3 regions of the Bacillus sp. GW823-FHT06B01 genome follow, and region 2 is predicted to be linked to each of the others. Evidence: riboswitches for the same ligand, from Rfam matches in the RefSeq annotation. Region 2 holds a riboswitch; each other region holds the start of a gene.
What was found. A riboswitch is a leader RNA that binds a small molecule or an ion and turns the genes downstream of it on or off. The one in region 2 is predicted to bind S-adenosylmethionine.
Positions count from the first base shown of each region.

Region 1: it holds a riboswitch for S-adenosylmethionine, as region 2 does, so the genes downstream of both, AC1Q8N_RS24860 (methionine ABC transporter ATP-binding protein) here and mtnK (S-methyl-5-thioribose kinase) in region 2, are expected to answer to the same signal.
Region 3: it holds a riboswitch for S-adenosylmethionine, as region 2 does, so the genes downstream of both, AC1Q8N_RS21020 (methionine ABC transporter ATP-binding protein) here and mtnK (S-methyl-5-thioribose kinase) in region 2, are expected to answer to the same signal.

Region 1 covers NZ_JBXAHR010000007.1:24,908-28,074, forward strand. The annotation lists gene AC1Q8N_RS24850 (hypothetical protein) at 122-259, shown strand; gene AC1Q8N_RS24855 (cysteine hydrolase family protein) at 504-1,067, opposite strand; SAM riboswitch class I at 1,308-1,414, shown strand; gene AC1Q8N_RS24860 (methionine ABC transporter ATP-binding protein) at 1,538-2,557, shown strand; gene AC1Q8N_RS24865 (methionine ABC transporter permease) at 2,547-3,167, shown strand, end outside.
Region 2 covers NZ_JBXAHR010000002.1:788,058-791,224, reverse strand. The annotation lists gene mtnA (S-methyl-5-thioribose-1-phosphate isomerase) at 1-229, opposite strand, end outside; gene mtnK (S-methyl-5-thioribose kinase) at 226-1,407, opposite strand; SAM riboswitch class I at 1,498-1,640, opposite strand; gene AC1Q8N_RS11245 (carbon-nitrogen family hydrolase) at 1,712-2,575, opposite strand; gene AC1Q8N_RS11240 (pyridoxal phosphate-dependent aminotransferase) at 2,590-3,167, shown strand, end outside.
Region 3 covers NZ_JBXAHR010000004.1:494,803-497,969, reverse strand. The annotation lists gene AC1Q8N_RS21025 (methionine ABC transporter permease) at 1-614, opposite strand, end outside; gene AC1Q8N_RS21020 (methionine ABC transporter ATP-binding protein) at 607-1,632, opposite strand; SAM riboswitch class I at 1,932-2,039, opposite strand; gene AC1Q8N_RS21015 (hypothetical protein) at 2,165-2,509, opposite strand; gene AC1Q8N_RS21010 (thioredoxin family protein) at 2,664-2,972, opposite strand; gene AC1Q8N_RS21005 (toprim domain-containing protein) at 2,976-3,167, opposite strand, start outside.

The DNA.
Region 1 (3,167 bases), on a different contig from region 2:
ATGGATTAAGATAGATATAAGTAGAAAAACTAATAATGTAATAAGGTTTACTTCAGTAAATAAGGTATACTATATTTGTTGAATAGATTCTCTTTAAAGACAAGAAAAGTAGGTGAACAAAGTGGGAAAATATCAATTGGATTACAAAAGTCAGGTAGCCGTGGCAAAGTTTCATGAAAAACAGACGCCTGCCAAATTTGATAAAAAGCAGCAAATTGAAAAATTGCGTGCGGAGTATTTGAAAAAGAAGCAAAAATAAACAGATAAATAATATGTTACGTTTTTGATAGGAGAAACCAGTTCTAAGTACCATATATTACTATTCGGTACTTAGAACTAGCTAAACCCTATTAATATCGGGATAAACATGTAAATAGAAACAAAACAACGAGAAAAGTTGACTTATTAGTCATATTTTTTAGTATTCATTTTAAGGATTTCCTGTATAATACAATTTGAAAGAAAATCTATGGTTTGACAAGAAACACTCTTTTCGGTTTTGCTCACTGAAGGGAGTGTTTTTTTGTAGCCAAAAACTCCTCTGTACTCATTACAGTTGCATATACTCCATTTAAACTAGCCAAAATTGTGTTATGAATATAAACGGCTGGTATAGTAGCATTCTTAAAGGAAAGATCTTTTGTAGCACAAGCATCATGTATAACGGTACATGGAAAGCCGAAATCAAAAGCAGCCCTTACGGTAGCATCAATACACATATGAGTCATCATCCCACATATGACGACGTGCTCAATGTCTAAACGTTGTAATTGTTCTAGAAGATCAGTTTCGCGAAAACTATTTGGATAATGTTTGAGTATAACAGTTTCTTCTCTAAGTGGACGTACGCTTTCATGAATATGTACACCCTCTGTATTGGGTAGGAAAAAAGTAGCATCATCTTTTATTGCTACATGTTGGATATGAAAAATAGGTTCGTTTTTTGTTCTAAAGAGTTGTAGCAGCTGACTAGCATATTGGCTTGCTTCTACTGGATTACGCAATTCCATCTTTCCATGTGGAAAATAATCATTTTGAATATCAACGAGTAAAAGAGCTGTTTTCATATATTTATCTTCCTCCGGTTTCATATTCAAATAATGGTATTCAATTTATAGAAAGGATTCTCCTTTTAAAAAATATGAAGGAGGAGAATTTAACATAACTCTAAAAATCATTATTGTATGTGATTTTTTATTTGAAAATTTTAATAGAGGAATGATTAATATTTTTCTGAAAAATGTATTGACTCTTATTATTCTGAGTTCTATAATGAGAATTAATTAAACGACAATTAAATCGATACATTCTTATCCAGAGAGGTGGAGGGACTGGCCCTACGATACCTCAGCAACGGGTTTTTTAATACCGTGCTAACTCCAGCAAGCCTTATAAAAGGCTTGGAAGATGAGAAGATGTGAACGAGTACATATAAGTGCTCTCCTTCTTATCTTTACGGTTGATAAGAAGGAGAGCACTTTTTATTTTACCTCAAAAGCTCTACTTCAAGTTTTTACAGCATATAGGAGGGAAGAAAATGATTTCTTTTAACAACGTAAGTAAAGTATATGAATCAGGTGGGCAATCTGTTCATGCGGTGGAGGATGTAACATTATCAGTTGAGAAGGGCGAAATTTTTGGTATCATCGGTTTTAGTGGCGCTGGAAAGAGTACGTTATTACGCCTAGTAAATATGTTAGAGAGACCAACGGCAGGAACGATTTCAATAGATGATAAAGATATTACATCTTTATCGACGAAAGAATTACGGAAGCTAAGACAAAGAATCGGGATGATTTTTCAAAGTTTTAATTTATTTAATTCAAGAACAGTGTTTGGGAATATTGCTTATCCATTAAGGTTAGCGAAAGTACCAAAGAATGAGATAAAAGAAAGAGTAAATGAACTGCTGAAGTTTGTAGGATTAGAAGATAAAGCAAACTATTATCCAGAGCAACTATCAGGCGGACAAAAGCAGCGTGTTGGCATTGCAAGAGCACTTGCAACATCGCCAGACATTCTTATATGTGATGAGGCAACATCAGCTTTAGATCCAGAAACAACGACAGAAATTTTGAACTTATTAAAGAAAGTAAATCGAGAATACAATGTAACAATTCTTCTTATTACACATGAAATGCATGTTGTGAAAGAAATTTGTCACCGTGTAGCTGTAATGGAGAAGGGAAAGGTTATTGAAGAAGGAAAACTGTTTGATGTTTTCACACAACCAAAAACAAAGACAACTCAAAACTTTGTACGCTCCATTATTAATGATCATTTACCGGAAAGTGTTCTAGGGAAAATTCAAAATGGTGGACAGATTTATCGCTTAACATTTACTGGGGAAGAGACAGGGCAGCCGGTACTATCATATATCGCGAAAAACTATAACGTCGATGTAAACGTACTGTACGGAAATATTATTGAACTTCAAAATGTGCTATTTGGAAATCTACTTGTAGAACTGCAAGGTGAGCAGAAAGAAATTCAAAAAGCATTACAACATCTAAGACTGCAAGTGCAGCTGAAGGAGGTAGAAGCTCATGCGAGTTGATTGGAGTATATTTTGGCCCCGCATAGTAGATGCGACGGGGGATACCCTCTTAATGGTAATTGTAACCCTTATATCCGCTACAATTCTCGGTATACCTCTAGGTTTACTTTTATATGTAACGAGAAAAGGGAACTTTTTAGAAAATAAATGGGTCTTTTCTATTCTTAATATCATTATTAATACAATTCGTCCGGTTCCATTCATCATCTTCTTAGTAGCTTTAAGCCCACTAACAAGAAGTGTTATCGGAACGACGATTGGAACAGCGGCAGCAATCTTTCCAATGACGTTAGTTGCGTCAATTGGTATTGCTAGAATGGTTGAAACAAATCTTGTTTCAGTTCCAAAGGGAGTCATTGAAGCAGCTCAAGCGATGGGTGCTTCACCATTTAGAATTGTTTTTGAAATTCTTGTACCAGAAGCGTTAGCGCCATTAATTTTAGGTGTTACGTTTATGACAGTTGGTTTAATTGAATTTTCTGCAGTTGCTGGGCTTGTCGGTGGTGGCGGTCTTGGTGACTTAGCGATGACATATGGTTATCAACGTTTTGATACATCAGTTATGTTCGTAACGGTCGTTTTACTTATTATTCTCGTACAGGTAGCTCAA
Region 2 (3,167 bases):
CCATATGTACAGTATTATATTTTTTTGATGCAAGTGCCAAGCCAAATGCAGCTACAATTCCAATTGCAGGTGCTCCTCGTACTTCTAGCATGACAATACTTTTCCATACCTCTTCAATCGTCGTTAATGTTTTGTATTCTGTACTATGCGGCAACTTTGTTTGATTTAATACTGCAATGGCATCACCTTTCCAACTGACAGATCTCGGAACAGTAACAATTGTACTCATGCTTTTATTCCTCCAGAAACTGTCTGTTGAAATAATGTTCGGAACAGTTGAATATCAGCACTCTTAGATTCATATTTTATTAGTTCTTTACCTAAGGATAACGCTTGTTTCTTAGCTTGAATTCTCGTTTCTTTATTTGCTATTCCATCTAAATCAGCTACATGCGCTAAGCCAATTGTTCTACGGATAAGCTCACATCCGGCAAATCCAACGGCATCCGTAAAAATATTTTGCAAAATAATTGGCAACCATTGTTTCTCTTTCGTATATGCTTCTACACCTTCTCCAATCCATAACTTCGTAAAAGCTTCTACAAAATAACTCCATGTTTTCTCAATATGGAAAAATAGCACACTTCTTTTTTCCTCTTCACGTGATAACGCATTTAATAATAAATTTGCAATAAATTGGCCAAGATCAAATCCAAATGGACCATATGTTGCAAATTCTGGATCAATTACTTTCGTTTCAGCAGGTGATGAAAAAATACTACCAGTATGTAAATCACCATGAATAAGCGCTTCTTTTCTTGTTAAGAACTTATATTTATACTGTGCTACTTTTAATTTTAAATTTTTGTCACTCCACAGTTCATCCACCGCTAGTTGTAACTCTGGTTCATAATCATTCGTATCATAATGACTAAACGGATCTGTAAACACTAAATCTTCCGTGATTTTACTAAGATCTGGGTTTACAAATGCACCTTCTAGTACCCTTTTCTCTTCTGATTGTAAACCGAAATCTGAAGTATAAAACAACACATGTGCTAGAAAGCGACCAATATGTTGGGATAAAAGCGGGTACTCCTCTCCATCTATTAATCCTTTTCTTGCAATTGTTAGCCTTGATAGATCTTCTATGACTGTTACTGCTAACTCTTCATCATGACTGTACACTACCGGCACATATTCCGGCACATACTTCGCAAAAATTTGTAATGCTTTACTTTCAATCGTCGCTCTTTTTATAGACAGTGGCCAGCTCTCACCAACTACTTTTGCATATGGCAGTGCTTGTTTTATTATAATAGACTTCTCTCCATCATCTAATTTGAACACGTAATTTAAATTTCCATCTCCAATTTCATGACAAACTACATTTGCTTTCCTTTCAAAATAACCGTGTTCTTTCGCATATTGTATAGCTGTCGTTTCAGTTAATGAATAATATCCCATCGTCTTCTCCCCCTTTTTTAATTCAGAGGTTTTTCTGACGTAGAAAAACCTCTTTCCACAAAGAAAGAGGTTTGAAGTTTATCTTCTCCCCTCTTATCTGCCAGAAAGGTTTACTTTCTGCTGGAATTAGCACCGTGCCTTTTGGCGTAAATAAACGCCCCATTTCACAATGGTATTACGGTCGGTTGCTGGGCTTCATCGGGCCAAATCCCTCCACCTGCTCTTGATAAGAGTTGTATAATTTTTTGAATTTTTAACTTTATGTTGAAGACTATACCAATAATAAAAATCACTTGTCAACATTTTATTTGTATAATTCTGGACGACGATCTGCAAAAACTGGAATTCCTTTGCGTACTTCTTTAATTTTCTCAAAATGAAGCTCTCCAAATAAAATTGATTCTTCTTCATTCGCTTCTACAACAACTTCGCCCCAAGGATCGACAATTAAAGAATGACCGGCAAACTCATTATTCGGATCCTTACCTGCCCTATTACATGCAACAACATAACACTGATTTTCAACTGCTCTTGCTTGCAATAACAAACGCCAATGCGCTAAACGAACCAATGGCCATTCTGCTACAACAAATAAAACTTTTGCACCTTTCGCAGTATGGACGCGCATCCACTCTGGAAAACGAATATCATAACAAATTGTGCCGGCGCACTCTACATCATCTAACTTAAATTCACCTGTACTATTTCCAGCAATTAAATATTTATGTTCATCCATAAGCTGAAATAAGTGCACTTTACTATATTCATTGACTAGTTCTCCTTCCTTGTTTACCACATACATTGTATTTGTAACACCTTGTTCTGTTTGCTTCGCTATAGACCCACCGACAATATGTACACCATATTGCTTCGACCATTCTTTCAGCTCTTCTTTCGTTTGCAATCCATCCCTATCTGCAATTTCAATAAGCCTCGTTAAATCATATCCCGTTGTCCATAGTTCTGGTAAGACAATCACATCTGGTCTTTCCTTCATCGCTTCGCTTATTTTATTTTTAGCATTCTCAATATTCTTTTCTACATCTCCAAAGGCAATATCCATTTGAATACATGCGACTTTCATTTTGTCAGCCCCATTCTTAATTTTTTCTTTACAAAATACTGGAAAGATTATATCATTTGTCACTAGAATTGTAACAACTTTCAAAAGAGGTGGAAAGTATGAAATTATTTCAACCTTCTAAGATAGTAACATCATTGCCTACACAATTTTTTGCTTCACTTGTTGCAAAAGTTAACAAAGTCGTTGCAGCTGGTCACGATGTTATTAATCTAGGTCAAGGTAATCCAGATCAACCAACACCGCAGCATATCGTAAAAGCTTTACAAGATGCTGCTGAAAAGACCATTCATCATAAATATCCGCCATTTCGCGGACACGAAAGTTTAAAAGAAGCCGTGGCAACATTCTATCAACGCGAATATGATGTAGTAGTAAATCCAAAAACAGAAGTTGCTATTTTGTTTGGTGGAAAAGCTGGATTAGTAGAATTACCACTTTGTTTTACAAACCCTGGTGATACTATTCTCGTTCCAGATCCAGGCTATCCAGATTATTTATCAGGAGTTGCTTTAGCAAAAGCACAATTTGAAACAATGCCGCTTATTGCAGAAAATAATTTTTTACCAGATTATACAAAAATTGATGCCACTACCGCTAAGCGTGCAAAGTTAATGTTTTTAAACTATCCAAATAATCCTACCGGTGCTACTGCATCAAAAGATTTCTTTGATGAAAC
Region 3 (3,167 bases), on a different contig from region 2:
AATACAACTAGTAATACACAAATTGTCGCAACGATTGTTACATCGTTATTTCCTCGCTGGAATCCTTCTAAATAAGCAAGTGTTCCAAGGCCACCAGCACCAACAACTCCCGCCATCGCTGTATAGCCTACTAAAGCAATTGTCGTAACAGTAATACCAGATACTAATGCTGGTAACGATTCTGGAATTAACACTTTCAAAATAATTGTGCTTGTTTTTGCTCCCATTGCTTTCGAAGCTTCAATTACACCTTTATCAATTTCACGAAGCGCAATTTCAACCATTCTCGCGTAAAATGGTGCCGCTCCAATAATTAAAGCTGGAAGTGCTGCACTCGCTCCAAGAATTGTTCCAAGCAGAATCTTTGTGAATGGGATTAATAAAATGATTAAAATGATGAACGGTATCGAGCGGAAAATGTTTACGAACGCTCCAATCCCCGTGTTAACCGCTTTGTTTTCCCATAAATTATCTTTCGCTGTCATAAAGAGTAACAATCCTAAAATTAGTCCTAATACAAATGTGGCAAGAGCTGCGATTGCCGTCATATATAACGTTTCACCAGTTGCTTCTAACATTTGATTCCAATCAACATTTGCGATTAACTTATCCATGTGCAATCACCTCCAGCTCTACTTGATCTTGATGTATTCCCTCTATTGCTTGCTGAATCGCTGTTTCCTCACCATTTAAATGAACAACTAAACTACCGTAAGAGCCGTTATTTGTTTGGGCGATGTTTCCTTGCAAAATGCTAACTTCTATATCACTGCGTTGCATTAATCTTTGAAGTACTGGTCTTTCTACAGCTTCACCGATAAACTGCAAACGAACTACTTTACCATCTGGATACTTTTCAATTAAACTTTCAATCGTTTCATTTGTATCTTCAGAATCCGTTAACTGCTGTACAAATCGCTTTGTAATGTCTTTCTGCGGATTGCGGAATACATCAAGTACTGGACCCGTTTCTACAATCTTCCCTTTCTCCATTACCGCCACTCGATTACAAATCTTTCGAATCACGTGCATCTCGTGTGTAATGAGTACAATTGTTAAACCGAGACGCTTATTAATATCTAATAATAAATCTAAAATTTGATCTGTCGTTTCTGGATCAAGAGCTGACGTTGCTTCATCACATAAAAGCACTTGCGGGTTGTTAGCTAACGCTCTTGCAATCCCAACACGTTGCTTTTGTCCTCCGCTTAACTGAGATGGATACGCGTCCCCTCTTCCTTCTAATCCAACAAGATGAATTAACTCGTCGACGCGTTTTCTTCTCTTCGCCTTATCGACACCTGCAATTTCAAGTGGGAACTCGATATTTTCGCGTACAGTTCGTGACCAAAGTAAATTGAAGTGCTGAAAAATCATTCCAATTTCTTGCCTTGCCTTACGAAGTTCACTCCCTGTAATTGCTGAAATCACACGATTTGCAATTGTAATTTGGCCAGAAGTTGGTTTCTCTAACTGATTGAATAATCTGATTAAAGAACTTTTCCCAGCGCCACTATATCCGATAACACCAAATATTTCACCTTTGTCTATTTTTAAATTGGCATTATCTACAGCAGTGACATCACCGCTTTTTGCTTTATATATTTTCTTTACATTTTCTAACAAGATCATGATGTTCACCCCTTTTTTTGTTTAAAAAGCGTAAGCGGCTCGTTTAGAACAAGAGGACGCCCGAATCCCTGACGTAGAGGCGCTTTTTGCCTCATAGGAAGGGATGAAACGACCGACTGTTCTAGCCGCTGAAGCTAGATTTTTGGTCGACTCCGCAATTTTTTATGTTTAATGCGTGTAGTCCACCGTTATCACTACTTTTATTATTTGAATGTCCTCCACATTCAAACAATAAAAAAACCTTTCCGCTTTAGAGAAGCAGAAAGGTTTATATGCGTATATAACAACATTATCCCTCTCTCTCATCTCTCAAAGCATTTGCTTTGCAGGAATTGGCACCATTTCAACATAAGTTGACGGTTGCCGGGCTTCACAGGGCACAGTCCCTCCACCTCTCTTGATAAGAGAAATCAGATTACATTTTCGTCTGATTTGTAATTTATGAAATTGTCTATATTTTATGAATTGAATTGTATCAATATCCATACGCCATGTCAACAGAAATTTTCGTAAAAAAAGAAACTTCAGACTTTTAAGCACCCACTGACATCGGTTTACATATATGAAACATCGATTCGACTAATAGCATCGTTCGATACGTTCCTGAATATTGTACACGTCCATCGTTCATTAATGTTTGCAATCGTACATTTCCGTTCACCAATTGTTTTACATCTTCCTCATCTACACAAACGATTTGCTCCGTTCCTCTTTCCTCATGTAGCAGCTCTATATAATCTCTTGAAATTTGTAACGAACAACTTTCATCTCCAAAGCGGAAATTAACAGTTTTTTCTCCTTGTCTTAAAAGCGGCTCTAAATGATATTGACCATTAGCGTAATTTACAAATGATTGCAGCAAAGAATATAATTTCACCCTAAATCACATCCTTCATATCACTTTCTATTACACATACCATTCCCTCTCACTAAAGAGCAATCCTGTTACTTTCGCTCGACAAATACTGTAACCACCCTGCATCTCGACATATTTCCCGAGAAATATGTCGAGGCGGCAAAAACTTTGCCGCCTACTTTAATTCCGTATATAAATATTCAACCGAATGAAATGCATATATCTTCTTCATGAGTGTCCCATTTTCAAAAACAAGTAAACACGGTACACTTTCGATTCCATACTCTTTCGCTAAATGCGGAGCATAATTTAAATCTAACATTCCAATTTTCAAGTCTTCAATTGTCATCTCAACAACTGTTAACATCTTTTTTGCTAATTGGCATGTTCCACACATTGGAGTATATACATATAACACTGTTTTTTCTTCGTTCTCTATTAGGGCTGTAGCTTCGGCTCCTGTCCAATCAATCACTTCTATCATTCCTTACCGTAAATATTCTGTATAAACGTCAATGTCAGCTCCCCATAATACATTTGCTAAGTGTGAAGATGGCGCAGTTGCCACTTCTCGGTACGAGCGATCAATGTAAATATGCTCTGCTTGCGGAAATTCTTTTCGAAATTGCTTCCTTAACTTTTCTCCAGCATCATCAGCATCCACTAGTACATACACTTC